DNA from 4 places in the Micromonospora sp. NPDC005305 genome. Region 3 is predicted to be linked to each of the others. Evidence: riboswitches for the same ligand, from Rfam matches in the RefSeq annotation. Region 3 holds a riboswitch; each other region holds the start of a gene.
What was found. A riboswitch is a leader RNA that binds a small molecule or an ion and turns the genes downstream of it on or off. The one in region 3 is predicted to bind cyclic di-AMP.
Positions count from the first base shown of each region.

Region 1: linked by a shared signal. The riboswitch ahead of ABZS80_RS16710 (C39 family peptidase) and the one ahead of ABZS80_RS20865 (hypothetical protein) in region 3 are both predicted to bind cyclic di-AMP.
Region 2: linked by a shared signal. The riboswitch ahead of ABZS80_RS10450 (transglycosylase family protein) and the one ahead of ABZS80_RS20865 (hypothetical protein) in region 3 are both predicted to bind cyclic di-AMP.
Region 4: linked by a shared signal. The riboswitch ahead of ABZS80_RS18790 (hypothetical protein) and the one ahead of ABZS80_RS20865 (hypothetical protein) in region 3 are both predicted to bind cyclic di-AMP.

Region 1 covers NZ_JBEXGL010000008.1:257,400-264,630, reverse strand. The annotation lists gene ABZS80_RS16725 (acyltransferase) at 1-583, shown strand, start outside; gene ABZS80_RS16720 (hypothetical protein) at 724-1,128, shown strand; gene ABZS80_RS16715 (hypothetical protein) at 1,291-2,067, shown strand; cyclic di-AMP (ydaO/yuaA leader) riboswitch at 2,383-2,525, shown strand; gene ABZS80_RS16710 (C39 family peptidase) at 2,724-3,566, shown strand; gene ABZS80_RS16705 (alpha/beta fold hydrolase) at 3,671-4,423, shown strand; gene ABZS80_RS16700 (CDP-glycerol glycerophosphotransferase family protein) at 4,432-6,129, opposite strand; gene ABZS80_RS16695 (bifunctional cytidylyltransferase/SDR family oxidoreductase) at 6,152-7,231, opposite strand, start outside.
Region 2 covers NZ_JBEXGL010000005.1:37,622-44,852, reverse strand. The annotation lists gene ABZS80_RS10455 (YbaB/EbfC family nucleoid-associated protein) at 1-335, opposite strand, end outside; gene ABZS80_RS10450 (transglycosylase family protein) at 471-1,163, opposite strand; cyclic di-AMP (ydaO/yuaA leader) riboswitch at 1,163-1,336, opposite strand; gene ABZS80_RS10445 (LLM class flavin-dependent oxidoreductase) at 1,674-3,242, shown strand; gene ABZS80_RS10440 (helix-turn-helix domain-containing protein) at 3,318-3,788, shown strand; gene ABZS80_RS10435 (SDR family oxidoreductase) at 3,821-4,519, shown strand; gene htpG (molecular chaperone HtpG) at 4,580-6,472, opposite strand; gene ABZS80_RS10425 (GntR family transcriptional regulator) at 6,608-7,231, shown strand, end outside.
Region 3 covers NZ_JBEXGL010000012.1:66,103-73,333, forward strand. The annotation lists gene ABZS80_RS20850 (STAS domain-containing protein) at 10-369, shown strand; gene ABZS80_RS20855 (SRPBCC family protein) at 497-949, shown strand; gene ABZS80_RS20860 (hypothetical protein) at 1,032-1,541, opposite strand; gene ABZS80_RS20865 (hypothetical protein) at 1,658-2,740, opposite strand; cyclic di-AMP (ydaO/yuaA leader) riboswitch at 2,745-2,876, opposite strand; gene ABZS80_RS20870 (cation diffusion facilitator family transporter) at 3,020-3,934, opposite strand; gene ABZS80_RS20875 (AAA family ATPase) at 4,025-6,139, opposite strand; gene ABZS80_RS20880 (alpha/beta hydrolase) at 6,249-7,190, opposite strand.
Region 4 covers NZ_JBEXGL010000010.1:109,768-116,998, forward strand. The annotation lists gene ABZS80_RS18785 (carbonic anhydrase) at 1-83, shown strand, start outside; gene ABZS80_RS18790 (hypothetical protein) at 151-1,170, opposite strand; cyclic di-AMP (ydaO/yuaA leader) riboswitch at 1,174-1,305, opposite strand; gene ABZS80_RS18795 (YibE/F family protein) at 1,460-2,785, opposite strand; gene ABZS80_RS18800 (metal-sensitive transcriptional regulator) at 2,851-3,150, opposite strand; gene ABZS80_RS18805 (heavy-metal-associated domain-containing protein) at 3,254-3,463, shown strand; gene ABZS80_RS18810 (hypothetical protein) at 3,499-4,479, shown strand; gene ABZS80_RS18815 (heavy metal translocating P-type ATPase) at 4,494-6,743, shown strand; gene ABZS80_RS18820 (CsbD family protein) at 6,817-6,990, shown strand; gene ABZS80_RS18825 (YbaB/EbfC family nucleoid-associated protein) at 7,151-7,231, shown strand, end outside.

The sequences.
Region 1 (7,231 bases), on a different contig from region 3:
GTGGTTCACCCAGATCTTCCCGGTCACCCGCTCCTTCGAGTTCTGGCTGGGTGTGGCGGCCGCCGAGCTGCTGCGCCGGGGCCGCTGGCGCGGGCCGAACCTGACCGTGGCCAGCCTGCTCTTCGTCGCCACCTGGGTGGTCGCCGCGCTGTGGATCCGCGCCGAGTACTGGGCGGCCCTGCTCGCGGCCGCCTACCTGCTGGTCATCACCGCGGCGGCGGACGCCGACGTGCGGGGCCGGCCCACGCCGTGGCGGTCCCGCACGATGGTGTGGCTCGGCGAGGTCTCCTTCGCCTTCTACCTGGTCCACGTGCTGGTCATGAGGACCGTGCTGCGACTCACCGGCGACTGGGGCACCGGCCTGGGCGGCTGGTGGGGCCCGCTCGTGGTGCTCGCCTTCCTGCTGCTCAACCTCCTGCTCGCGGCGGCCCTGCACCGCTGGGTGGAGATGCCCATGATGCGCCGCCTCGGCCCGCCACGCCGGGCCCGTCGCGCGCCGGCGCCGCGGATCCCCGCCCCGCGCGCGGCCCCCGACACCCCGACACGGCCCGTCGAGTACGCCGGGCGGCGCGACCCGGGCTGAGCCGGGCGCGCTCCCCTCGGCGCGGCCCGCCCCGGTCCGTCCGCCTCCTGTCCACCCTGGCCGGTGCCTCATCTCCGGTGCGGCGGCGCGACACGCCCGCCGGCGGTGCGATGTGGCGTCATCGGCGGTAGTTTGTACCCGTGCTGCCGATCGCGCTCACCTGTCCCGTGTGGTGGGTGGCGCGCTGGACCGCCCGGACGCTGGCCACCCTGGCCGTGCTCGTCGCCTGCTCGTTCGGCGCGGCGACGCTGCCGCTCGGCGGGGCCGCGACCGCGCCGGTGGCGCCCACCGTGGTGGCCTCCGTCGAGGGCCCGCCCCCACAGGCCGGGGCCGCGGCCGGGCAGCACCTGAGGGCCGCGGTCGACCGGACCATCGCCGGCGCGGCGACGGAGCAGGACCGCACCAGCGGAACCACCGCTACCACTGCCGGACCGGAGTTCACGGGCGGCGTTGCCGCCATCGCCGGTGCCGGGCAGGGCTTCGCGCTCGTCCTGACCGGGCTGGTTCCGGCCACCGTCGGGTCCCGGGCCCCGCCCGTCCGCTGACCCCGCCCGCGGGCCGTCGGCCCGTGCCCGCCGCACGCACCGAACCTCACCCCCGCACCCGCCCCGCAGGCGGCCGGCGGCACCCGCTGCCGCTGCGCCCGCCGCCTTCCGCGGACCGTGCGGACACCTCTCCACCACGTTCTCTCCCGTGAGGCGCCGACCATGCCGCAGACCGTTCTCTACCACTTCCTGACCGAGGTCCCCGAGGCCGCCGCGATCTGGTCGGCCCTGCTCCTGCTCGCCCTGGGCCTGCTCGCCGTGCTGGTCGCCCGCCCGGAGCGGGAGGGCGCCTCCGATCCGGTCCCCGACCCGGCCGCCCAGGAGGCCGCCCGCCGGGCCGACCTGCGCCGCTACGCCGACGAGGTGGCGGTGGCCGCCGCCGGTGCCGGGCAGACCGCCCGGCGGCGCCGGGAGCAGTGGCTCACCGCCCAGGACGAGGCCGAACGGGCCTGGCGGGCGTACGACGAGGCGGAGGGCGCCGCCCGCCGCTTCGCCACGGCCGCCGCCCTGCCCGCGCCGCAGACCCCGCGGACACCGGCCGAGTACGCGGCCCGGGAGCGCTGGCTGCACCACGCCGCGATGACGGCGCACTGGCGCGGTGACCTGAGCGCCCGGCAGCTCGCCGACGTGCTGGCCCACCGCAACGGGTGGGACCCGCGCCGGCACCCGGCCGAGCAGGAGATCGTCCTGGCCCGGGCGGTACGCGAGAGCCGCCGGGCGGTGTGGGCGGCGGCCGCCGAGCGGGAGCGGCGAGCCTGGCGGGACGCCGAGCTGGCCGCCGAGGCGGCGCGAACCCTGTCCGCGGAGGCGTACGCCGCCACCGGGGCCCTCCGGCCCACTCCCGCCGACCGGGCCACCGCGGCGCGGACCCCGGTCCCGGCGCCCTCCGCCGTGCCGTCAGCGGCAGCTCGCGCCACGGCGGCACCCCGCCCGGCCTGACCCCCCAGACCAAACCGGGTCGGCCGAATCGTTATCCGAATTTGGTGAGTCCGGTCACCGGCCTTCCGGAAACGGTCATCGGGGGCACGGGGGGCGATCGATCGCCGCAATTCCGGCTCGGTCGCCACCGGATGTCCGCTTTCCGCCGCGCGGCGCCGCCGTAACTGCTCGTCCCATTGAGCGAAGTGAGTGACCAACTGTTCCGATATCCGTAGTCCTGCACGAGGTTTGCGCAGGTGGGAGCACTTGGCAGGCTGCATACCCACCGGTAGTGTCGGCGCGTCCGGAGCGGTTTCCGATCGCAAGTGGCGACGCCGCGCCGACCCGCCTAATCGTGTTCTCACGAACCGGGGACCCACAGCAACACCGGGGTGAATCCGCGGGCCCACGGCCCGTGGTAGGGCGTACTTCCCGCCCGAATCCGTCAGCTAACCCGGGCGGCGGCCACGGAAGGAGTGCCATTCCTCGTGCTCACCACCCCCCGCTCGTCCCCCCGCCTCCACGGCATCGTGGTGCCGGCGCTCGCCTGACGGCGAGCGGACCCGGCTACCGCCCCAACCGCCCGGCCCCCCGGGCGCTCCCCTTCCGCGGCGACCCGCCCCGCCAGCGCGCGTGAGTTCCTCCGCGCGTCGGGCCGGTGTGCCGCGCACGCTCCCGTGGAGGAACCCGTGAAGCATCACCTGAAGCGTCAGCTGCGGCGTCTCGTGACCGAGCGCCCGTACCAGATCATCGCCGGCTCGGCCGCGGCGCTCGTGCTGGCCGGCGGCGCCGGCACCGCCCTCACCGCGACCGACGAGGACCCGGTCCACCAGGAGAACACCGCCGCGGTCGCCGAGCTGGGCTCGCGGCTCGGTGAGGTCGCCAGCCGGGGCGAGGCCCGGGCCGCCCTCCCGGCGCCGTCCGTCTCGCCGAGCGCGTCGCCGTCGGCCGCGAAGGCCGCGGCCAAGGCCACCACCGACCCGGACACCACCCGGAAGGCGAAGCCGAAGCCGCCGTCGACCAAGGTCCTCGACTACGACTACGAGGCGCAGAACCAGTACTGGAACTGCGGCCCGGCCGCGGTCCGGAACGCGCTCAGCGCGAGCGGCGTCGAGACCACCCAGGAAGCGATGGCCGGCCCGCTCGGCACCACCGAGAGCGGCACCAACTCGGCCGAGGACACCACCCGGGGCCTGAACCAGATGGTCAAGGGCAACCCGTACCGGACCCACATGTTCGGCGGCTCGGCGAGCCCGGCCGAGATGGACCAGCTCCAGGCGGACGTGGTCAAGGCGATCACCGACGGCCGGGGCGTGGTGGTCAACGTGGCCGGCGACGCCACCGACACCGACGGTGGCTGGCACTCCTTCCCGGGCGGCCACTACATCGCGGTGGTCGGCTACAAGAACGGCGGCCGGACCGTCCGGATCGCCGACTCGGCGAACCCGGCGCTGCCCGCGTACTGGGTCAGCACCATCGACCTGGCGAACTGGGCGGCCACGCGCGGCTACTCCGCCTGATCGCACCTCTTCCCGTCGGGCACCGGCTCCACCGAGCCGGTGCCCGACGTCGTCGTGCCGGCTGCTCTCGCGCGTCGTGTCCGTCCGGTGGCACACTGCGCCCTATGGGCGACGCGACGGGTACCCGCCATCTGCTGTTGCTGCACGGCATGGGCGCCACCGGTGAGGTGTGGCTGCCCTGGGCGCCGCTGCTGGAGCGCCACTGGGCGGGGCGCTGGCTCGCCCCGGACCTGGCCGGGCACGGCTGGTCGCCCCCGCTGCCGGAATACTCCTTCGACGCCCTGGCCCGGCGGGTGGTCGAGGGACTGGGCCCGGTGGCCGAGCGGCTGGGCCCCCGCGACCGGCTCGTGCTGCTCGGCCACTCGCTCGGCGGGGTGGTGGCGCTGGCGCTGGCCGCGCGGTCCCGCCGCCTGCCCGTCGACGCGGTGGTCGGGCTCGGCATCAAGGCCGTCTGGTCCCCGACCGATTTGGAGAAGGCCCGCGAGCTGGCCGCCCGCCCGGTGACCTGGTTCGCCACCCGGGACGAGGCGGCCCGCCGCTACCTGCGGGTCTCCGGGCTGGCCGGGCTGTTCGCCCCCGACCACCCCGTGGTGGAGGCGGGGCTGCGCCGCGAGGACGGCCGGTGGCGGCTGGCCATGGACCCGGCCGCCTTCGCGGTGGGGGAACCTCGGCTGCCGGCGCTGCTCGCCGCCGTCGACGTCCCCGTGCTGCTGGCCCGTGGCGAGCAGGACCCGATGGTGACCGACGCGCAGCTCAAGGAACTGGGCGTCCCGGTCGCCACCCTGCCCGGCCTGGGCCACAACGCGCACGTCGAGGACCCGGCGGCGGTGCTCGCCCTGCTCGACGCGTACCTCTGACCGGCGGGTCAGGCGGCGGGGGAGGGGAGCGGCGAGCCCCGCCGCGGGGCGGGTGCGCTCCCGGCCGGCGCGAGCTGCCGGCGGGCGGCGTCGAGGAACACCTCGGCGTACGACTCGGGCGGGAAGTCGCCCAGGTAGCGGGCCCGGGTGGCCCAGCGCGCCGCGGCCTTCGGGTCGGTGTCCAGCAACCCGGTCAGCACGTCGTCCACGTTGGACATGTCCCGGCGCAGCACGTAGCCGGAGCCGGCCAGCGGGAACCGCTCGACGAAGTGCTCCCCGTCGACGCCCATGTCGGTGACCGCGTAGGGCTTGCCCGAGTAGAGCCAGTCCGAGATCACGCCGGAGACGTCCGACACCAGCGCGTCGGCCCGGTTGACGCACTCGGTCAGGGTCAGCTCGCGGCCGGCCGCCGCGCCCCACAGGTGGGCTCGCCCGGTCCTGGCCCGGTCGGCGGCGAGCAGCTCGGTGAGGCGGCCCAGCTGCCGCGCCGAGGCCGGGTTCTGGGTGGTGTACGGGTGGGCCCGCAGGATCACCGTCGCGCCCCGGTCGAGCAGCCGGCGGATCAGCGTCTCGGCCACCGGCAGCGAGCAGTAGTCGGCGTCGGCGTGGTGCCCGGTCCAGGTGGGGGTGTAGAGCACGGTCGGGTGGCTGAGGCCGGTGACCGGCTCCCGGCGTACCTCGATGGCCTCCACCTGGGGGCGGCCGACCACGACGAACTTCTCGGCGGGGATCTCCACGCCGGCCCGGGCGTACCGTTCGACGGCCGCGGGCCCGGCCACGAAGATCTTGTCGAAGATCGCCGAGACCGGGTTGGCGCTGGGCGCCTTGTCGCTGTCGCCGTGGTGCAGCTGCACGTGGGTGAGCTGCGAGAAGCGGATGCAGTGGCTGTTCTTCGCGCCGTGGTTGACGTAGAAGGCCGCGCGCAGGCTCGGCACCAGCGCCTCGTCCATGGTCTTGAGCGTGGGGCAGAAGACCACCGGCGCGCTGGTGGCCGCGGCCACGGCCGGCAGGAACTCGGGCTCGCGCAGCAGCACCAGGAACGGCCGGCCGATCCGCTCCAGGTAGGGCAGCCACATGGTGACCTGGTACTCGGAGCCGGGCGGGGCGGAGAAGTAGAGCAGGAACTCGGGCTGGTGCCGGCGCAGCGCCCGACCCACCGGGCCGCCGCCGGCCGGCGGCCGGAACCGGCGCCGGGCCAGGTCGAGGCCGACCGCGCCGCAGCCCGCCCCGACCAGCAGCGCGGCCACCAGGGCCACCCAGGCGGGCAGGGCCAGGCCGGCGGCGAGCGCCACGAGGGCGAGCAGCACCAGCAGCGCGTCGCCGAGCCGGGCGGCGATCAGCGGCGTCCAGGACCGGACCGGCAGGTTCGCCGCCCGGATCTCCAGCGCGCCGGCGTCGCGCAGCGGCCCGACCAGCAGCACCAGGCCGAGCAGGACCAGCGCGGTCGCCGCCAGCGCCGGGTCGAAGCCGGCGTCGAGCCGGCGGGCGTAGCCGACCAGGATGCCGGCGGCGACCAGCACCGACTCGGCGAGGCCGTCGGCGGTCGGCCGGACCCGGCGCTCCCAGGCGGCGGCGGCGAGCGCGGCGACCGCGACCGTCAGGCCCCAGCCGGTCGCCCCGGTGAGCGCCACGACGAGGAAGGCCAGCACCGCCAGCCCGGTGGTCAGCACCCGGGCGAGCAGCTTGCGGACCAGGTCACCACGCATCCGGCTCGTCCCGTCCCGCGGCTCAGGCGTCGATGCCGGTGGGCAGTGTCGACGACTGGTGCGCGCCCGGCTGGGCGGGCACCGCGGCGACCGGCTCGCCGGGGGCCCGGCGGACGTCGATGACCTGGCCGGTCAGCTCGGAGATCAGCACGTCCAGGGAGGCCTGGGCGACCGCCTCGGCGGAGAGCAGCGTGTGCTCCGGCTCCTCACCGAACGCCTTCGTGCGCATCGGGGTGGCGGTGCGCTCCGGGTTGACGCAGTTGACCCGTACGCCGAACTCGGCCCACTCGTCGGCGAGCGCCTGGGTCAGGTTGACCAGCGCGGCCTTGGTGGCCGAGTAGAGCGCGTAGCGCGCCCGGCCCCGGGTGTAGGAGCTGGAGGTGTAGAGGAGCAGCTGGCCCTTGGTCTGCTGCAGGTAGGGCAGCGACTGCCGGGCGATGGTGACCGGGCCGACGAAGTTGACGTGCAGGAGGCGGTCCATCGTCTCCTCGTCCATCTCCGCCAGGGCGCCCTTCTCCAGGATCCCGGCGGTGACCACCACGTGGTCGATCCGGCCGGTCGCCTCGAAGGCGGTCTTCAGCGCGGCGGAGACGTCCTCGGCCCGCTCGACGTGGGTGCCGGTGGTGGAGCGGCTGAACGGGAAGACCTGGGCGCCGTAGCGGCGGGCCAGCTCGGTGAGGTCGTGGCCGATGCCGTAGCTGCCGCCGAAGACCACGATGGTCCGGCCGGTCAGCTCCTCGGTGTAGCCGCGGTGGTCGCTCACCTTCGGCACCTGCGCGGCGGCGAGCTGGAAGAGCTTGTCCGCCAGGTGCACGTCGACCGGGTGGGTGACCTTGATGTTCTCGTCCGAGCCGTCGATCACCTTGATCGGCGTGCCGGGCAGGTAGCGCAGCACCACACCGCAGTCGTCGGTGGCGGCGAAGTCCGGGTCGCCCTCGGCCCGCCGGTACGCCTCGCGGATGGTCCCGGAGCGGAACGCCTGCGGGGTCTGGCCGCGGCGCAGGGTGGCCCGGACCGGGATGTCGGTGATGCACTCGTCCTGGTCGACCTGGATGATCGTGTCGGCGGACGGGATGGCCACGTCCACCGCGGCGTACGTCCA
Region 2 (7,231 bases), on a different contig from region 3:
GCGGCGAGGGCGTCCACGTCCGCCCGGGCCGAGGCGCTGACCCGCGCGTCCAGCTCGGTGAGCGCGGCGTTCACGGCCACCACGAGGTGCCCGCACAGGGTCTCCAGGGGCTCCCCGGCCAGCTCCGGGTCGACGGTGAGGGACTCCAGCCGGCCACCCTGGACGGCGACGGCGCGGACCCGGCCGCCGGCCGCACCGCCCTCGGCGCGGAGCAGCTGGGCCGGCGCGCCGTCGGCGTGCTCGACGGCCCGGGACCGCATCGCGGACAGCGCCTGTTGCGTCCTGGTCAGCAGCTCGTCGAGGCTCGCGGCCGCGGAGAACGAGTCGTTGGTCATATCCGCGCTTTCTTCACGTCTTTCCGAGCACCGTGACGATAGCAACCGGCCCCGACGTGGAACGCCCGGCCGGGAGTACCGGCCGGGCGTTCGTGGTGCCGTGGACCGGCCCGTCGTGGGCGGGTCCGGTGGGGCTCAGCGCAGGCGCAGCCTCTGGCCCGGGAAGATCAGGCCCGGGTTGTCGCCGACCACACCCCGGTTGCGCTCGTAGAGGGCGTGCCACCCGCCGGCGACGCCCTTGGCGGCGGCGATCCCGGAGAGGGTGTCCCCGGGCCGGACCACGTAGCTGCCGGCGCCGCCGGCGCTCGGCCCGGTGCGCCTCTCGGTGCGGACGGCGGGCCGGTCGTTCCGCGACCACCGCTCCGAGGTGGCCTTCTTCGTGGCCTTCTTCGTGGCCTTCTTCGCGGGCTTCTTCGTGGCCTTCCTCGAGCCCGAGTCGGTGGCCGAGTACCTCTTGGTCGAGCCACCCTTCTTGCCGCAGACCGGCCAGGCGCCGATGCCCTGTCCGTCGAGGACCTTCTCGGCGACGGCGATCTGCTCGCCGCGGCTGGCCAGATCGGCCCGGCTGGCGTACTTCTGACCGCCGTAGCCTTTCCAGGTGCTCCGGGAGAACTGGAGTCCCCCGTAGTAGCCGTTGCCGGTGTTGATGTGCCAGTTGCCGCCGGACTCGCACTGGGCGACGGCGTCCCAGTTGACGCCTGCGGCGCTGGCCGGGGCGGCCGGGCCGAAGAGGGCGGCGGCGCCGGTGGCGGCGCCGACGACGAGCGCTCCGACGGCGGTGCGGCGCCGCGCGACCCGTCGATGACGGGCGACGTGTTCAGTTGCCATGTGGGTGTCCTCCACGCCGACGAGGTGAGCTGTCGGGTTCGGGCCGAGGAGCCCGGCCGCCGGAGGCGGCTTCACCCCGAGGTGTCCGTGCACCGAGGAACATGTGGGTCCCCCGCTCCCGCCCGAGGTCCAGGTACCACCGTGCCGGCGGCGGGATTAGGCGTTACCGGCCCGTGGTGTCCGCGATCGCGAACGGAGTCGACGTTAGGAATGGTTTGTGACGAACGCCCACTTCTGTGAAGTTCTTCACCCGGCTGAGGGACGACCTCGTCTTCCGGCCCACGCCGCCGCCGAATCTGCCGCAGCGACCGCCATGGGCGCATTTTCCCAGGTCACAGCGGTGTTCGCGGGGCACCGGCCGAAGAGGACGACCGACCGGAGCCGGGTCCACCGTGGCGAGTGGCCACGGCGCGCGTCGCGGGCCCCCGGGCGGCGGGTTCCCGGCCCGCCGGGCAACGCGGGAGGCTACCGTGGGCAGGTTCGCGCAAGATCGGCACGAGGCGGCGAGGCATGAGCGACCACGGACACGAGCTGGCCTTCGGCGGCTTCCTCACCCCGAGCGCCGGGCACCCCGAGCAGGTGGTGGCGCGAGCCAAGCTCTGCGAGCAGGTCGGCCTGGACCTGGTGACCTTCCAGGACCACCCCTACCAGCCCGGCTTCCTGGACACCTGGACGCTGATGTCCTTCGTGGCCGCGGCCACCAGTCGCATCACCCTCGCGGGCAACGTGCTCAACCTGCCGCTGCGCCAACCGGTGGTGCTGGCCCGCAGCGTGGCCAGCCTGGACCTGCTCACCGGCGGCCGGGTCGAGCTGGGGCTAGGCGCCGGCGCCTTCTGGGAGGCCATCGAGGCGGTCGGCGGCCGCCGGCTCTCCCCGGGCGCGGCCGTGGACGCCCTCGACGAGGCCATCCGGGTGATCCGCGAGGTCTGGGACACCGACCGGCGCGGCATGGTCCGGGTCGACGGCGAGCACTACCGGGTGGTCGGGGCGAAACGCGGGCCGGCCCCGGCCCACCCGGTACGGGTCTGGGTCGGCGCGTACAAGCCGCGGATGCTGCGGCTGGTCGGCCGCCTGGCGGACGGCTGGCTGCCGTCCCTCGCGTACCTGCCCAAGGGGCCGGCCGACCTGCCGGCGCTGAACGCGCTGATCGACGAGGCCGCCACGGAGGCCGGGCGGGAGCCGGGCGCGGTGCGCCGGCTGCTCAACGTCACCGGCACCTTCGCCCGGTCCTCCGGCGGCTTCCTGGACGGCCCGCCGGAGCAGTGGGTGGAGGAGCTGGCCGGGCTCGCCCTGGACCACGGCGTCGCCACGTTCATCCTCGGCAGCGACGAGCCGCGCGCCGTCCAGCTCTTCGCCCAGGAGGTGGCGCCCGCGGTCCGCGAGCTGGTCGCCGCCGAACGCACCACACCGGGCAGCCGCGCCCACGCCGTCGAGGAGCAGCAGGCCGCCGTCGCGGCCGGCGGGTCGACCGCGCTCGCGGTCACCCCCACCCCCGACCCGGGGGTACGCCTGAGCGCACGCCGGCCGTGGGACGAGTCCACCCGGCCGGCCGCGCCGCCCGCACCGGCCGGGCACGTCTACTCGCCGCACGGGCAGGCCGCCGGGCAGCACCTGGTGGACGTGCACGACCACCTGCGTCAGGAGCTTGCCCAGGTGCGTGACCTGCTGGAACAGGTCAAGCGCGGCGCGGTCGCCCCGGGCGCCGCCCGGGCCGTGCTCAACGAGATGACCATGCGGCAGAACAACTGGACGCTGGGCGCCTACTGCGCGGCGTACTGCACCGTGGTGACCCAGCACCACGGCCTGGAGGACAACTCGATCTTTCCGCACCTGCGCCGGGCCGACGCGGGGCTGGCGGCGGTGCTGGACCGCCTCGAGGAGGAGCACGAGGTCATCCACGGGGTGGTGGAGAGCGTGGACCGGGCGCTCGTGGACCTGATCCGCGAGCCGGGCGACTTCACCGAGCTCCAGGCGGCCGTGGACCTGCTCACCGACACCCTGCTGTCGCACCTGTCGTACGAGGAGCGGGAGATCGTCGAGCCCCTCGCCCGGCACGGCTTCTACGCCGGCCAGCTCTGAGGGCGGCTTATTCCCGGGTCCGGCGTGAGATAGCTGGCTTTGGTTTCCCTAAGTCAGCCGGGTAGCGTCGGCCCCATGACGGACTTCCTCGCGCGGCGCGACTCCTGGTCCACCGCCAACTGCTCGATCGCCGGCGCGCTCGACGTGGTCGGCAACCGCACCACGCTGCTCCTGCTGCGCGAGGCGTCGTTCGGCACCCGGCGCTTCGACGAGTTCGCCCGCCGGGTCGGTGTCAGCGAGCCGGTGGCCGCCGCCCGGCTGAAGCAGCTCGTCGCCGACGGGCTGCTCGACCGGCGGCCCTACCGGGAGCCCGGCCAGCGCACCCGCGACGAGTACGTGCTCACCGACAAGGGGCGCGACCTGTTGCCCGTGCTCGCCGCCCTGCGCGAGTGGGGCGACACGTACGCCGTCGACGAGCCCTCGGTCCGGCTGGCCCACCACGACTGCGGCGCGGCGGTGCACGTGGCGCTGCGCTGCGCGGCCGGCCACGACGTGCCGGCCGACGAGGTGGACCTGCTGCCCGGTCCCGGCCTGCTGCCGTCCTGACCACCCACCCCTCGCCACTCTCAGGAGCACCCATGAAGATCGCTGGAAGCACCGCCCTGGTCACCGGGGCCAACCGGGGCTTCGGCCGGCACCTGGCCGCCGAGCTGCTGGCCCGCGGCGCCACCGTCTACGCCGGCGCCCGCAACCCGGAGACCGTCGACCTGCCGGGCGCCACCCCGGTGCGGCTCGACATCACCGACCCGGCCTCGGTGGCCGCCGCCGCCGAGCTGGCCGGCGACGTCACCCTGCTGGTCAACAACGCCGGGGTGAGCACCGGGGCCGACCTGCTCGACGGCGACCTGGCGGAGATCCGCCTGGAGCTGGAGACCCACTACCTCGGCACGCTGTCCGTGGTGCGGGCCTTCGCGCCGAGAATCGCGGCCAACGGCGGCGGGACCGTCCTGAACATCCTCTCCGCCCTGTCCTGGATCACGTTCCCGGGCGTGGGCGCCTACGGCGCGGCCAAGGCCGCCGAGTGGTCGATGACCAACGCGCTGCGCGCGCAGCTCGCCGACCGGGGCGTGCGCGTGGCCGGCCTGCACGTCGGCTACATGGACACCGACATGACCGCGCGGGTGACCGCGCCGAAGTCCGACCCGGCCCAGATCGCCCGGCTGGCCGTCGACGGGATCGAGGCCGACCGGTACGAGATCATCGCCGACGAGACCTCCCGCCAGGTCCTCGCCGGCCTCTCCGGCGGCGTCGCCGCCCTCTACCCCGCCCTGCCCTGAAGGAAGGGCCCCTTGTTAACGCCTGGCGTTAACAAGGGGCCCTTCCTTACACACAGCGGCCTAGAGGTTCCGGGCGAGGCGGTCGGCGAGGATGCGGGTGAACCGGGCCGGGTCGGCCAGTTCCCCGCCCTCGGCGAGCAGCGCCATGCCGTACAGCAGCTCGGCGGTCTCGGTCAGCGCCGTGCCGTCGCCGCCCTGCTCGTGCGCCTTGCGCAGCCCGGTGACGAGGGCGTGGGTCGGGTTGAGCTCCAGGATGCGCTTGACCCGGGGCACCTCCTGGCCCATGGCCCGGTACATCTTCTCCAGCGTGGGCGTCATGTCGTGCGCGTCGCCGACCACGCAGGCCGGGGAGGTGGTGAGCCGGGTGGAGAGCCGGACCTCCTTCACGCTGTCGGCGAGCGCGCCGCTCATCCAGGTGAGCAGGTCGGCGTACTCCTGCCGTTCGGCCTCGGCCTTCTCCCTCTCCTCGTCGGTCTCCAGGTCGACCTGGCCCTTGGCGACCGAGCGCAGCGTCTTCCCGTCGTACGCGCCGACCCGCTCGACCCACACCTCGTCGACCGGGTCGGTGAGGATCAGCACCTCGTAGCCCCTGGCGCGGAACGCCTCCAGGTGTGGGGAGTTCTCGATGGTGGCCCGGTTCTCGCCGGTGGCGTAGTAGATCTCGGTCTGGCCGTCCTTCATCCGCTCGACGTAGTCGCGCAGCGTGGTCAGCTCGGCCGGGTCGTGGGTGCTGGCGGCGCGGACCAGGTCCAGCAGGGCGTCGGTGTTGTCCGGGTCCTCCAGCAGGCCCTCCTTGACCACCGCGCCGAACTCGCCCCAGAAGGTGCGGTACGCCTCGGCGGAGAGGTCCTTGAGCGTGGCGAGGACCTTCTTGACCAGGCGGCGGCGCACGGCGCGGATCTGCCGGTCCTGCTGGAGGATCTCCCGGGAGATGTTCAGCGACAGGTCGTGCGCGTCCACCACGCCCTTGACGAAGCGCAGGTAGTTGGGCATCAGCGCGTCGCAGTCGTCCATGATGAACACGCGCTTGACGTAGAGCTGCACGCCCCGGCGGCCCTGCGGCGAGAACAGGTCGAGCGGGGCGTGCGACGGCAGGAAGAGCAGCGCCTCGTACTCGAAGGTGCCCTCACCGCGCATGTGGATGGTTTCCAGCGGGTCCGCCCAGTCGTGCGCGACGTGCCGGTAGAACTCCTTGTACTCGGCCTCGTCGACCTCGTCCTTCGCGCGCGCCCAGAGCGCCTTCATCGAGTTGAGCGTCTGCTCCTCGCCGGTGGTGGCGCCGTCCTCACCGGGCTTCTCCACGGTCATCCGGATCGGCCAGGCGATGAAGTCCGAATAGCGCTTGACGATCTCGCGGATGGTCCACTCGGCCGTGTAGTCGTGCAGGTTGTCCTCGGCGTCGACCGGCTTGAGGTGCAGGGTCACCGAGGTGCCCTGCGGGGCGTCCTCGACGGTCTCGACCGAGTAGGTGCCCTCGCCCGTGGACTCCCAGCGGGTGCCGCCGGCCTGCCCGGCGCGGCGGGTCAGCAGGGTCACCCGGTCGGCGACCATGAAGGTGGCGTAGAAGCCGACGCCGAACTGCCCGATCAGCTCCTGAGAGGCCGCGGCGTCCTTCGACTCGCGCAGCGTGCGCAGCAGCTCGGCGGTGCCGGACTTGGCGATGGTGCCGATGAGCCCGACCACCTCGTCGCGGGACATGCCGATCCCGTTGTCCCGCACGGTCAGCGTGCGGGCCTCCCGGTCGACCTCGATCTCGATGTGCAGGTCGGTGGTGTCGACCTGGAGGTCCTTGTCGACCAGCGACTCCAGGCGCACCTTGTCCAGCGCGTCGGAGGCGTTCGAGATCAGTTCGCGCAGGAAGACGTCCTTGTTGGAGTAGATCGAGTGCACCATCAGCTGGAGCAGCTGACGGGCCTCGGCCTGGAACTCCAACGTCTCGACCCGATCGCTCACACCGACTCCCTTCCACTTCGCGGGGCTTCCGGCGGAAAGGATACGAGGCGTGCGCGGGCGGCCACCGGAGGGTGGCGGATTCGATCTGGTCCAACCAGTTGACGGGTTGATGTGTCCAGGGCCACACTGCTGCCCATGGCCTTCGCTCCCGTCCCCCGCGCCTCGGTCTCCGACCACGTCTTCGGTCAGCTCCGCGACGCGATCGTCAGCGGCCGCTACCGGCCGGAGGAGACGCTGCCCGGCGAGCGGGAGCTGGCCGCCGCGTTCGCCGTGAACCGGCACGCCGTCCGCGAGGCGCTGCGCCGGCTCCAGCAGCTCGGCCTGGTCCGGGTCAGCCAGGGCGGCGCCACCCGGGTACTCGACTGGCGGGTGCACGCCGGCCTGGACCTGGCGCTGTCGCTGGCCCGCTCGGGTGACGTGCTCCCGGTCGAGAACCTGGTCCGCGACATGCTGGAGATGCGGGCGTGCGTCGGGATCGACGCGGCCCGGCTCTGCGCCGAGCGCGGCGACCCGGAGGTCACCGACGCGCTGGTCCGGGCCGCCGAGGAGTACGGCTCGCTCGCCCCCGACCTGGACCGGATGAACGAGGCCAACATCGCGATCTGGTGGCTGATCGTCCGGGGCAGCGGCAACACCGCCTACCTGCTGGCGTTCAACAGCCTGGTGGCCGGCACCTTCGCCGTGGGCGATGTCCCCCCGGACGCCCGGGCCGCCGAGCTGCTCGACGTCGCCGGCCACCGCCGGCTCGCCGCGGCGATC
Region 3 (7,231 bases):
GGTGCTCGCGTGAGCCTGTCGATCGTGAAGTCGGTGCTGCCGGGTGGTGTGGTCCAGATCGCCCCGCGAGGGGAGATCGACGTCGACACCGCGTACGAGGTGCGGGAAGCGATCGCCGAGGTGCTCGCCAAGGGCCGCCCCTCCCGGATCGAGCTCAACATGCGGCTCGTCACCTTCATCGACTCGGTCGGCATCAGCGCCATGGTCGCCGGCTTCCAGACCTGCGAGGTCAGCGGCGTGAAGCTGGTGGTCACCGAGCCGAGCCGATTCGTGCACCGGCAGCTCTGGGTGACCGGCCTGCTCGGCCTCTTCGGCGCGCCCGAGCCCTGGTTCGCCGACAGCACCCCCCAGGTGCTCCCCGGCGCCTGATCGCCCACCTCCCGCTGATCCACTCCAGCTCGCCGACCTGCCCCCGGGCCGGCGACTTTTGACCCGTTGCCAGCCCGGCTCCGGTACGGGACGATCGTGCGGACCCACGACGGCGAGGGGGTGCCGCTTGCTCAGCAGCGACAGCTTCAGCTACACCGTGCAGGCCCGGTGCACGAGGGCCCACGCGGTGGCCCTGCTCGGCGACCTGAGCCGGCAGGGCGAGCTGCATCCGCTGATCGTCCGGGTCCGCCAGCTGCCGGCCCGCCCGGGGGCGCTGGCCAGCTACGCGATCACCGACCGGCTGGCGCTCGGCCCGCTGCACTTCCCGGTCACCTACCAGGCGGACGTGCTGGTCGCCAACGAGGACGAGGTCGTGACCGTGGCCCGGCAGCAGCCGGCCACCACGGTGCGCAACCACACCCGGCTGCGCGACGAGCCCGACGGGGTGGTGCGGATCGACGTGGAGATCACCCTCTCCGCACCGGCGCCGCTGTTCGGCTACGCCTTCCGGCAGGCCCGGGCGGCCCACCTGGGCCTGGCCAGCCGGCTCGGCGCCACCCTGGAGGGGCAGCTGCCCTGACCCGGCCGCGCCGCCGGCGGGCGACCGGGCTCAGCCACGCCGCCGAGCTGGCTCGGCCATGCCGCCGCGGCGGCGGCCCGGCTCAGCCACGCCGCCCCGTGGCCACCGGTCGGCGGGCCGCCGGCCGGGCCGGCCGCAGGCGCCCCCACGGCTTGTAGGTGGACAGCACCGTCACGACGAGCAGCAGCGTGCTGGAGGCGGTCGGCGCGACCACCAGGTCGACCCGCAGGTGGTCGTCGGCCGCCCCGGCCAGCTCACCGAGGTGCCGGACCCGCGGGGTGAGCAGGAGCAGCACCAGCGTGAGCACCACGGTGGTGACGGCGAACTTCACCAGCACCCAGCGCCAGCGCAGCAGCCCCCACGGGGTGAGCAGCGCGCTGGCGAGCCCGACCAGCCAGACGAGCACGCTCAGCGGGGCGAACAGCCAGGTGACCAGCAGCGCGGCGGCCGGGTAGACCACCTCGGGGTCGGCCCCGCGCAGCCCGGCCACGCCGAGGGCCAGCAGCACCAGGTCGGCGCCGAGCCACCCCAGCGAGGTGACCAGGTGCAGGGTGAGCAGGGCCTTGCGTCCGGCGGGGGAGAGTCGAGTCATGCCACCGATGCTCGGCCGTCGCGGGCGTCGCGTCGTGGGCCGCGCGGCGACACCCGGCGTACGTCGTGGGGCGTAGGCCGGGTGCCGCCGGGGCGCGGATCAGTACACCGAGCGGATCAGTACACCGACAGGTGCACGTGGTTGGTGTGGTCGCTGGACGGGTCGCCGTTGCCCCCGCTGTACGACTTCCAGCCGCTGCTGGGCAGCCAGATCCTCTTGAACCAGATCACGTAGAGCACGGCGAGCGCGTCGGCGTTGCGGATGAAGTAGGCGGCCAGGTTGTTGCCGTACGTCTTGTCGCCGCCGGTGGCCACGCCGCCGAAGCCGCCCTTCTGCGCGGCGAAGTCGCAGGCCCGCCCCTTCGGGTGCTCGCCCGAGCCGCTGGGCCGGTGGCAGGAGACGTAGCGGGTGAAGCCGGCCGCCTTGGCCTGCTGGAGCGCGTGCAGGGTACGCGGGGTGATGCAGCCGTCGGCGGGGGTCGGGTCGTTGACGCTGCACGACTCCGACGGCCAGGAGCCGTCGGCGTTGCGCTTTGCCGGCTTGGCGTTGGCCGAGGAGGTGCCCTGCACGCTGCCGCCGCCGGTGCTGCCGGACGCGCGGTTGTTCGCCACCTCCAGGGCGCGTTCGGCCTGCTGCTTGCGCTTGGCCATCACGGCGACCTGCTTGCGCTGCTCTTGGATCTCACCGGTGAGCGCGGCCTGGGTGCGGGTCGCCTCGTCCCGGGTGTCGATGAGGTCGCGGAGGGCGCGGTCCTCGTGCGCGGCCACCTGCTCCAGCGCCGCCGCGCGGTCCATGAAGCCCTCGGGGCTGGTGCTGCCGAGCAGCGCCGCGGCCGTGCCCAGCCGCCCGGACCGGTACGCGACCCCGGCGATCTCGCCGACCTTGGCGTCCCGGACGGTCAACTCGTCGTTGACCGTCTTGAGCTGGGCGGTGAGCTGCTGTTGCCGGGTCACCGAGCGGTTCAGTGCGGTGCGTGCGTCCAGCCAGCCCTTGCTGGCCGCGTCGAGCTGGGCGCGCAGTGCCGGGGTGCCGCCCTCGTCGTCGCCGGGTGCGGCGGCGGCGAGCAGGCCGGCGGGGGAAGTCGCCGGAGCCGCGGAGGCCGGGGAGACCGGCGCGGTCACGACGCCGAGGGTGAGCGTCGCGACGAGCAGGGCCGCCAACCGGGCGGCCGTCCGTCGTACAGGTGCCACTGGGGGCATTCACGTGTCCTTCCGTCAACCGCCGACCGGGTTAGCTGACGGGTTCGGGACGGAAGATCCCTACCGCTGACGCGGATGCACCCCACGAACGTGGTTCCCCGGCTCGCCCGTGCGGGCGATTAGGCGCTGGCCACCGCGGGCGCCGGCGGGCGCCGCCCGGCGGGGGCCGCGATCGAGCCTACCGGCGCTGTGCCGGGCCGGCTCCGCTGGTGGGGGCCGGTGTCCCGGACAAAACCGGCACAGGTGCACAATAGCCACTTGGATTTAAGATTGTCCTAATTACCACTCGACCGCGCCGCACGCCCCGGGGGACGCTCCGGGTTCGATCTGCAACGTGGCGTGATCGATCGAGAAGTCCTCGTGCAGCGCGGCCCGGGCGGCCGTCAGCACCTCGCCGACCTCGGCGCCGGGCGTCATGGTGAGGTGCGCCGAGGCCACCTCCATGCCCGAGGTGAGCGTCCAGACGTGCAGGTCGTGCACCTCGGCGACGCCGGGCACCGCGGCCAGCCGGTCATGCACCGCGGTCACCTGGAGGTGCTCCGGGGCGGCCTGCACGAGGATCCGGACCGCGGCCCGACCGAGCCGCCAGGTGCGCGGCAGGATGAACAGCCCGATCGCCACGGCGACCAGCGGGTCGGCCCACCACCAGTCGGTGACCGCGATGACCAGGGCCGCGCCGATCACGCCGAGGGAGCCGAGCAGGTCGCCCAGCACCTCCAGGTAGGCCCCGCGCAGGTTGATGCTCTCCTCGGCGCCGGCGCGCAGCAGCGCGAAGGCGGCGATGTTGGCGAGCAGGCCGAGCACCGCCACGGCGAGCATCGGCCCGGCCAGCACCTCCGGCGGCTCGCCGAACCGGCGTACCGCCTCGACCAGGACGTAGACGGCCACGGCGCCGAGCAGCACCGCGTTGGCCAGCGCGGCCAGCACCTCCAGCCGGTAGAGGCCGAAGGTGCGCTGCGGGTCGGTGTCGGCGTGCCGGGTGGCGGTGATCGCGGCGAGCGCCATGCCGATGCCGAGGACGTCGGTGAACATGTGCCCGGCGTCGGAGAGCAGGGCCAGCGAGCCGGTGGCGAAGGCGGCCACCGCCTCGACCACCATCAGGGCGGTGAGCAGCGCGAACGCGCCCCAGAGCCGACCACGGTGACGCTGCGCCGCGTTGGCCACCGCGCCGCTGTGGTCATGACCTGCGCCCACGCCCACACCCTCTCGTCCACCGCCCCGGCCGGGCTCAATCTATGCTCACATCGCTATATGTGCAAGTGACAGCCGGGTGCGGCGCCGCCGTCACCCGACCGGGTCGAGTGTGGTGAGCCGCTGGGTGGCCCGGGAGAGCGCCACGTAGAGCGTGCGGACGCCCGACCCCGGATCGGCCCGGATCTCGCTCGGCGCGACCAGCACCACCCCGTCGTACTCCATGCCCTTGGCCTGGAGGCTGGTCACCACCTGGAGCCGGCCGCCCAGGTCGCCCAGCCAGCCGGCCACCTCGTCCCGGCGCGGCACCGGCGTGATCACGCCCACCGTGCCCTCGACCTCCGCCAGCAGCGCGCGCGCCGCGGCCGCGGTGGCGGCGGGCAGGTCGGCGGCCGGCACCGTCCGCTCGACGGGCGCCACCCCGGTCGAACGGACCGCGGTGGGCAGGGCGAGGTCCGGGTGTACGCGGCGGATCTCCGCGGCCGCCACGGCGAAGATCTCCGCCGAGTTGCGGTAGTTGGTGGTCAGCTCGTACCGGTGCCGGCGGCGCCGGCCCAGCGCCTGGTCGCGGGCCCGGGCCAGCTCCTGCGGGTCGCCGGTCCAGGCGGTCTGCGCCGGGTCGCCCACCACGGTCCAGGAGGCCAGCCGGCCGCGCCGGCCGACCATCCGCCACTGCATCGGCGAGACGTCCTGCGACTCGTCGACCACCACGTGGGCGTAGTCGCGGTAGTCCTCCGGGCGCTCCCGGGCCGCGGCCCGGGCGGCCCGCTGCCGGTCGGCGGCCGTGCTCAGCTCGCGGACGCCGCCGGCCAGCAGGAACGGGTCCCGCTTCGGCCTCGCCCGCTGCACCGGTCGGCCGAGCAGCGCGTCCAGCTCGTCCAGCAGCGCCACGTCGGCGATCGTCGGCCCCTCGCCGTCCAGGCTCCGGTACGCCCCGGTCAGCAGCCGGATCTCGGCGCCGGACAGGATGCCGCCGGCGTACCGGCGCAGCCGCTCCGGGCGGGCCAGCCAGCCCAGCACGTGGCGCGGGTGCAGCCGCGGCCACCAGGCCTTGAGGAACTCCCGGAACTCCGGCCGCTCGATGATCTCGTCCTCGAACGCGGGCTGCTCCGGCAGCCGGCCGATGGGCAGCTTGCGGGCCTGCGCCCAGAGCGCGGCGAGGACCGCGTCGAAGGCCGACCGGCGCACCTCGTTGCGGCGCGCGCCGCGGGACAGCGTCCGGTCCCGGACGGCGTCCAGCTCGGCCCGCTCCAGCCGGAGCAGCTCACCCCGGTAGAGCAGGCGCAGCTCGCCGGGGGAGTCGGGCACCGCGTCCCGGACCGCCCGCTCCAGCACCCGCCGCATCCGCAGCGACCCCTTCACGGCGGCCACCTCGGGCGGGTCGGTCCGGGTCGCCGACACGCCGGGGAAGAGGGAACCCAGCGAGTGCAGGGTGGCCGTCTCCTCGCCGAGCGAGGGGAGCACCGAGGCGATGTACTGGACGAACACGCTCGACGGGCCGACCACCAGGATGCCGCCGCCGGCGTACCGGGCGCGGTCGGAATAGAGCAGGTACGCGGCCCGGTGCAGGGCCACCGCCGTCTTGCCGGTGCCCGGGCCGCCGAAGACGATCGTGACCCCGCTGCCCGGGGAGCGGATCGCCTCGTCCTGCTCCCGCTGGATGGTGGCCACGATGTCCCGCATGCCGTGGCCGGTGGCCCGGGACAGGGTCGCCAGCAGCGCGCCGTCACCGACCACCGCCATCTCCGGCGGCGCCGACTCCGGGTCCAGCAGGTCGTCCTCGATCCGGGTGACCTGCTCCGCGGACGACTGGATCGTGCGCCGCCGCACCACACCCTGCGGCTCGGCGGGGGTCGCCTGGTAGAACGCGGCGGCGGCCGGGGCCCGCCAGTCCACCACCAGCGTCTCCGCGTTCTCCCCGCGCACGCCGAGCCGCCCCACGTGCAGCACCTGCCCGGTCCGCAGGTCCAGCCGGCCGAAGACCAGCCCCTCGTGCTCGGCGTCCAGCACGTGCCGGCGCTGCGCGGCGTGGAAGACCATGGCGTCCCGCTCGACCAGCGCGCCGAAGTTGCCGACCCGGGCCAGCCGGTAGCCCTCCCGCTCGGCGTCGGCGGCCGACCGACGCAGTTCGGTCAGCCGGGCGTACACCCGGTCGAGATGCCGTTGTTCGACGGCGATCTCCCGTTCCAGGGTGGTCTGGTCGCTCAACGCGGGGGCTCCTGTGGTCAGACGGCGCGGCTGAATGAGGGTACGGGCCGCCGACCCGGCCCGTGTCGGGGCCATGCCGCTGCCCACCGCCGCCCGTCCGGGTTGCCCGTTATCCGGGCCTTCCCACCCGCTGCCCGGGCGTGCCCGCGTCCGTCCCCGCGAGGACCTGGTGCAGCACCCCGGCGACGGCGGCGGTCACCTCGTCGGGGCGTTCCATCATCAGCATGTGGCCGGCGCCCGGGCAGACGGTCAGCTCGGTGGTGGGCAGCGCCGCGGCGATCGACTCGGCGCACGGCGGCGGGGTGAGCCGGTCCCGGTCGCCGACCAGCGCGGCGGCCGGCAGCCGGCCGAGCGCCGCGAGGGTGTCCAGCCGGTGCTGGGCCCCGATCGAGGCGCGGAACCCGCCGATCGAGCGCAGCGAGGCGTGCGCCACCGCCGAGGTGACCAGCCGGATGTCGGCGGGGTCGCAGCGGTCGCCGAAGAGCATCCAGCGGATGCTGGGGCGGAGCGCGCGCAGCAGCGCGTGCGGCGGGCGCCAGGCGCCGCAGCGGGCCAGCACCCCGGCGCCGGTGGTCTCGGCGAGCCGGATCAGCCGGGCGATGCGGGGGGACAGCCCGTAGGCGGTATGGGTGTGCCCCTCGGCGGTGGTCGAGACGAAGACCAGGCCGGCGACGCGGGCGGCGAAGCGGTCCGGGTGGCGGTGGGCGTACTCCATCACGGTCATCCCGCCCATCGAGTGCCCGACCAGCACGATCGGGCCGGACGGGACGAGCTGGTCGACCACCGCGGCCAGGTCGTCGCCGAGCTGGGCCAGGGTGGCGGTGCGCAGCGCCATGCAGCTCGACCGGCCGTGCCCCCGGGCGTCGTAGGTGAGTACCCGCACCCGGTCGCCGAACCGGTCGCGCAGGCCGGCGAGCTGGCGGTGCCAGCTGCGCCCGTCCAGCGTCCAGCCGTGCAGCAGGACGGCGGTGACCTCGGCGTCGACCGGCCCGGTCGCCGTCACGTGCAGGCGTACGCCGTCGGGAAGCCGCACCTCCGGGTGCTCCGCCATGTTCCACCTCCCCGGGCCGACCGGTGTCCCGCACCGGAGTG
Region 4 (7,231 bases), on a different contig from region 3:
GGGTGGCCCAGGCCCCGGCCGGCACGCCGGCCGCCCAGGTGCCCGCACCGGCCGCGCCCGCGGACCCGGCGCTCGCCAACTGACGGCCGTCGGAAAACGTCGAAGGGGCCGGCCCGCGTGTCGCGGGCCGGCCCCTTTCGGTGTACGTCGTCAGAGCAGCGACATGTGCACGTGGTCGGTGTGGTCCGAGGGCCCGCTGTAGGACTTCCAGCCGGTGGCCGGGAACCAGATCTGCCGGTTCCAGATCACGTAGTAGATGCCCAGCCGGTCCGCGTTGCGGATGAGGAAGGCGGCGACGTTGTTGCCGTACATCCGCTGGTCCTTGGTGCGCCAGGAGGAGAAGCCGCTCTTCTGCAACGACCAGTCGCAGGCCCGGCCCTTCGGGTGCTCGAACGGCCCGCCGTTCCGGTGGCAGCCCACGAAGCGGTTGAAGCCGGCCCGCTTGACCTCCTTGTACGCGTGCAGCGTGCGCGGGGTGACGCAGCCCGAGGTGGTGGGGTCGTTCTCGCTGCACGACTCCGGCTTCCAGTCGCCGTCGGAGGTCCGGCCCGGGCCGACGCGGGCGACCGGCGAGGTGGCCGAGACCAGGCCACCGGTGAAGCCGATCCCACCGACCAGCTTCAGCGCCTTCTCCGTCTCGGCCTTCTCGCGGGCCATCGCGTTCTTCTGCTTCTCCTGCTCGCGCACCTCGACGTCGAGCGCGATCTTGGCCTGCTCGGCGCGGGTCTTCGCGGCGTTGATGGCGCCGAGCTTCTGCGCGTTCAGCAGGTTCAGCTCGTCGAGGGCGGCCGCCCGCCGGACGAACGAGTCGGGCGTGTTGCTCTCCATCAGCATGGCCATGGCGCCCATCCGGCCGGTCCGGTAGGACTGGGCCGCGATCTGGGCCACCTGCGGGCTCAGCGCGTCGAGCTCGCTCTGTGCCGCCTTCACCTCGAGGGCGAGCTGGAGTTGGCGCTTGCGCGACGTGTCCAGCTTCGACTTGGCCTGGAGGTAGGCCCGGTTGGCGGTGTCGATGGCCTCGGTGATGAGGGGGTCGTCGTCTTCGTCGGAGTGCCCCGAGGGGGTGGGGGTGCTCGGAGCGGCCGTCGCCGGGGTCGGCCCCACCAGCACGGTGAGCGCGGCCAGCGCAGCCACCACGGGGGTCAGCCAGCGGCGCAGGGGTGCCGTCACAGTGTTCCCTTCCGTCGGCCGCCGACCGGGTTAGCTGACGGGTTCGGGACGGAAGTGGCCCCTACCGCTCGCGCGGATTCACCCCATGTACCTGGTTCCCCGGCTCGCCCGCGGGCGATTGGGCGGCGGCACCGCTGGCGCCGGTGCGCGCCTTCGGCGGTGACCGGCAGCGAGGTTACCCGAGAGTCCTCCCCGGGTTCTACGTCCGGAAGCCGACCAATAGCGAGAATTCGTCCTCGCCCAGCGTGACCAGGATCGCGTTTGACATCTGTCATCACGCTGCGGAGTGTCACCATGCGGCCTCCGTGCTCCTGTCACCGCCGGACCACCCACCGGAGCGCCGGTCCGGCGCCCCACCGAGGGCCTCCAGCGCCTCGTCCCGCGCGACCGGCGGCCGTGGCGCGGGCGGGTCGGCCGGGCCCGCGGTGGTCCCGCGCCGCCCGGCGGTGGTGACCACCGCGGCCAGTCCGGTGGTCAGCGGTACGGCGGCGATCAGGCCGAGCGTGGCCACCGCGCTGCGGACGATCTCCTGGGCCAGGAACTCGCTGGTGAGGATCTGGCTCACCGGCCGGGAGTCGGCGACGAGCAGGAGCAGCAGCGGCAGCGAGGCGCCCGCGTACGCCAGCACGATGGTGTTGACCGTGGAGGCGATGTGCGCCCGGCCCACCCGGGTGGCGGCCCGGTAGAGCTGGCGTCGGGAGAGCGCCGGGTTGGCGTGGGCCAGCTCGGTGACCGTGGCGGCCTGGGTGACGGTGACGTCGTCCAGCACGCCGAGCGAGCCGATGACGATGCCGGCCAGCAGCAGGCCGTGCAGGTCCACGTCGCGCTGGAACATCGACAGGGTGGTCGCGTCCTCGCTGCCGAAGCCGGTCAGGTGGGTGGCGGCGGTGGCCAGGGTGCCGAGCACGCCGGTCAGCACCAGGCTGCCGAGCGTGCCGAGCACGGCCACCGAGGTCTGCGCGGTGATCCCGTGGGTCAGGTAGAGCACCACGAACATGATCAGCGCGGCGCCGACGATCGCCACCAGCAGCGGCGGCTGGCCCGCGCCGATCCCGGGCAGCACGAACCCGAGCAGGATGGCGAAGCTCGCGACCAGCCCGCCGAGCGCGGCCAGCCCGCGCCAGCGGCCGAACGCCACGATCGCCACGGCGAACAGCACCGCCAACCACGCCAGCGGGGTGCCGCGCCGGTGCTCGGCGATGTCGTAGGTCTTCACGGCCGGATCGGCCGGGTCGGTCAGCTCGACCAGGATCACCTTGTCGCCGACCTCGACCCGGGGCGCCCCGGGGCCGGCGGGCACCGGCGTCTCGACCTGCCGGCCGGCGTTCGGGCCCTGCTCGGCGGCGACGGTCACCGTCCCGCACGGGCCGGCGGACCCGCCGGGGCCACCCTCCGGTGCCTCCGGGGTCGGCGGGCAGGGCTCGGTCACCACCCGGGTCACCGTGCCGTGGTAGCGGGGCAGCGCGGGCGCGTCCGTCGGTTCCCGGTCCTGCCGGGGCCAGAGCACCAGCGCCGCGACGACGGTGATCAGGAAGAGCGGCACCACCGTCGCGACCAGGATCCGCCGGACCCGCGGCGGGGCGGGCGGAGCGGGACGGGTGTGGTCGGCGCCCATGGCGTTTCTCCCAACGGTTCGCAACGGGACACGTGGCACGCGGCCGGCGGGTTCACCCGGCCCGGTCAGCCCCGCTTCATGAGGCGGCCCACGGCGGCCATCATCTCGGTGGCCATCTCGTCGGCGCGGCCCTCGGCGGCGCCGTCGTGCATGCAGTGCCGGGCGTGCCCGTCGAGCAGGCCGAGGCCGACCTTGTCCAGCGCGGCCTGGATGGCGGAGATCTGGGTCAGCACGTCGATGCAGTAGCGGTCGTCCTCGACCATCTTCTCGATGCCGCGGACCTGGCCCTCGATACGGCGGAGCCGCGCGAGGAGCTGGTCCTTGCTGGCGGTGTAGCCCCGGGTCGGGGTCGTCGGTGCGGTCATGACGTCGAGGATAGCGTACCCCTCGGGGGTATGGTACGGTCCTCCCGTGGCCGATACCCACACCGGGTAACGGTAACGACAGCGGCGGAAGGGAAGAAGCGCGATGGTCACCACCACGTACCAGGTGCAGGGCATGACCTGCGGGCACTGCGTCAACTCGGTCAGCACCGAGGTGAGCGCGCTGCCGGGCGTCACCGACGTCCAGGTCGACCTGGCCTCCGGCCGGGTCACCGTCACCAGTCAGAGCCCGTTGGACACGGACACCGTCCGCGCCGCCGTCGACGAGGCCGGTTACGACCTCGCCGGGGCGTGACGGGTCCGCCGACCCGAAGGAACCGAGGTGCCCCGATGAACACGGCGACGAAGCTGAGCGGCTTCGCCCTCGGGCTCGCGGCGGTGTTCGGCACGGCGTACGGGGTCGGCCACCTGGCCGGCCCCGTCACCCCCGCCGCCGAGACCCGCCACGACGCCACCGACGCCGGCCACGACCCCGGCGGAACCGACCACGGTGACGGGGGCCACGCGGCCACCGCCACCGCCCACCTGCCCGGCGGGCTGCTCGTCTCCGACCGCGGCTACACGCTTCAGCCGGTGACCGCCCCCGCGGGCGAGTTCGCCTTCCGGATCACCGGCCCGGACGGCCGGCCGGTCACCCGCTACGACGTGGCGCACGACAAGCGCATGCACCTGATCGTCGCCCGCCGCGACCTCTCCGGCTTCCGGCACGTCCACCCGGAACTGGCCGCCGACGGCACCTGGCGGGTCGCCTCGCCGCTCGCCGGGCCCGGCGTCTGGCGGGCGTTCGCCGACTTCACCCCGACCGGCGGCGAGCCGCTCACCCTCGGGGTCGACGTCACCGTCCCGGGCGCGCTGGAGCACCGGCCGCTGCCGGCGCCGGTGACCAGCACCACGGTCGACGGCTACACCGTCACCCTCACCGGGGCCCCGCAGCCCGGCCGGACCAGCCGGCTCACCCTGACCGTCAGCCGGGACGGCCGGCCCGTCACCGACCTCCAGCCCTACCTCGGGGCCTACGGGCACCTGGTGGCACTGCGCCAGGGCGACCTGGCGTACCTGCACGTGCACCCGGAGGGCGCGCCCGGCGACGGGCGGACCCCGGCCGGGCCGGCGGTCACCTTCGCCGCCGAGGTGCCCTCCTCCGGCGCGTACCGTCTCTACCTGGACTTCCGGCACGGCGACGCGGTGCACACCGCGGAGTTCACCGTGCTGGCCGGGGACCAGGCCACGCCGGCGCCCGCCGCGCCGGCCCCCACGACCGCACCGACCCCGGACGCCGACCACGGCGCCCCGGGGCACGGGCACAGCTGACCGGAGGTGACGAGATGACATCCGCCCGGTCCCTGCCGGTCGCGCCGAACCTGATCGAGCTGGCGATCGGCGGCATGACCTGCGCCTCCTGCGCCGCCCGGATCGAGAAGAAGCTCAACCGGATGGACGGCGTCGAGGCCACGGTCAACTACGCCACCGAGAAGGCCACCGTCCGGTACGCCGACGAGGTCACCCCGGCCGACCTGATCGCCACCGTGGAGAAGACCGGCTACACGGCCGTCGTCCCGCCACCGCCCGCGCAGGCCGCCGAGGCGACCGCCGGGCCGGTGGACGAGCTGCGCGGGCTGCGTACCCGGTTGTGGGTGTCGGTCGTGCTGACCGTGCCGGTGATCGTGCTGGCCATGGTGCCGGCCTGGCAGTTCGACTACTGGCAGTGGCTGTCGCTGACCCTGGCCGCCCCCGTCGTGGTCTACGGCGGCCTGCCGTTCCACCGGGCCGCGTGGATCAACCTGCGGCACGGCGCGGCGACCATGGACACGCTGGTCTCGCTCGGCACCCTCGCCGCGTTCGGCTGGTCGCTCTGGGCGCTCTTCCTCGGCGACGCCGGCATGCCCGGGATGACCCACCCGTTCCGCTTCGACATCACCCGCACCGACGGGGCCGGCAACATCTACCTGGAGGCGGCGGCCGGGGTGACCGTGTTCATCCTCGCCGGCCGCTACTTCGAGGCCCGGTCCAAGCGCACCGCGGGCGCCGCCCTGCGCGCCCTGCTGGAGCTGGGCGCCAAGGACGTCGCGGTGCTGCGCGGCGGGCAGGAGACCCGGATCCCGGTGGACCAGCTCGCGGTCGGCGACCGGTTCGTGGTCCGCCCGGGTGAGAAGGTCGCCACGGACGGCGTGGTCGCCGAGGGGACGTCGGCGGTCGACGCCAGCATGCTCACCGGCGAGTCCGTGCCGGTCGAGGTCGCGCCGGGCGACGCCGTGGTGGGCGCCACCGTCAACGCCGGCGGCCGGCTGGTCGTCCGGGCCACCCGGGTCGGCGGCGACACCCAGCTCGCGCAGATGGCGAGGCTCGTGGAGCAGGCGCAGACCGGCAAGGCGGCCGTGCAGCGGCTCGCCGACCGGATCTCCGGTGTCTTCGTGCCGATCGTGATCGCCCTGGCCGCCGGCACGCTGGGCTGGTGGCTCGGCACCGGGGGCGGCACGACCGCCGCCTTCACCGCCGCCGTGGCGGTGCTGATCATCGCCTGCCCCTGCGCGCTGGGGCTCGCCACACCGACCGCGTTGCTGGTCGGCACCGGGCGGGGCGCCCAGCTCGGCATCCTGATCAAGGGGCCGGAGGTGCTGGAGTCCACCCGCCAGGTCGACACCGTCGTGCTGGACAAGACCGGCACCGTCACCACCGGGAAGATGACGCTTGTCGACGTGCTGCCCGCCGGGGGCGAGGACGCGGCCGACCTGCTCCGGCTCGCCGGCGCGCTGGAGGGGGCCTCCGAGCACCCGATCGCCCGCGCCGTCGCCGACGGGGCTGCCGAGGCGGGCCCGCTGCCCGCGGTGACCGGCTTCGCCAACGCCGAGGGCCTCGGCGTGACCGGCACGGTCGACGGCCGGGAGGTGGTGGTCGGGCGGCTCCGGCTGCTGCGCGAGCGCGGTCTCGACGTACCCGAGGAGGTCGTGCGGGCGGTCGCCGGCGCGGAGGCCGCCGGCCGGACGGCGGTCCTGGCCGGCTGGGACGGCCGGGCCCGCGGCGTCCTCGCGGTGGCCGACGCCGTGAAGCCGACCAGCGCGGCGGCCGTCGCCCGGCTCCGCGAACTGGGGCTCACCCCGGTGCTGCTCACCGGCGACAACGCCACCGTGGCCAAGGCGGTGGCCGCCGAGGTCGGCATCGACGAGGTGATCGCCGAGGTGCTGCCGGCCGACAAGGTGGCCGTGGTCGAGCGCCTCCAGGGTGAGGGGCGGACCGTCGCCATGGTCGGCGACGGGATCAACGACGCCGCCGCGCTGGCCCAGGCCGACCTGGGGCTGGCCATGGGCACCGGCACCGACGTGGCCATCGAGGCGTCCGACCTGACACTGGTGCGGGGCGACCTGACGGCCGCCGTCGACGCCATCCGGCTCTCCCGGCGGACCCTCGCGATCATCAAGGGCAACCTGTTCTGGGCCTTCGCCTACAACGTGGCCGCCCTGCCGCTGGCCGCCGCGGGCCTGCTCAACCCGATGATCGCCGGCGCGGCGATGGCCTTCTCGTCGGTCTTCGTGGTCGCGAACAGCCTCCGGCTTCGGCGCTTCCGCCCGGTCGGCTGACGGCCGGGGATTCGCACGGCGGAACCCGGGGTACTTGCCTGACGTCACGGAAAACTGCTGAGTGGAGGTTCCCATGGGCATCGACGACAAGATCGGCAACGCGACCGAGAACACCGCCGGCAAGGTGAAGGAGGGCGTCGGCCGGGCCACGGACGACGAGCGCCTCGAGGCCGAGGGCCGCAACGACCAGGCGGCCGCCAACCTCAAGCAGGCCGGCGAGAAGATCAAGGACGCCTTCAAGAGCTGACCATCCGTCGGCGCGGGCCGGTCCGGCAACCCTGCCGGTCCGGCCCGCGGCGCAGGTGCGCTCCACATCGGATCGTCCACAGTCGCTCACCCGGGGTCACGCCGACTGGCGCGAACTGCGTAGCATGCGGGAGGACCTCGACCCCGGAGGAGCTACGCCCATGGCCCAGCCCGTCGATCCATCCGGCCTCGACCGCGTGCTGTCCGAGACCATGTCCGCGCTGGGGCGGTTCACCGCCGGC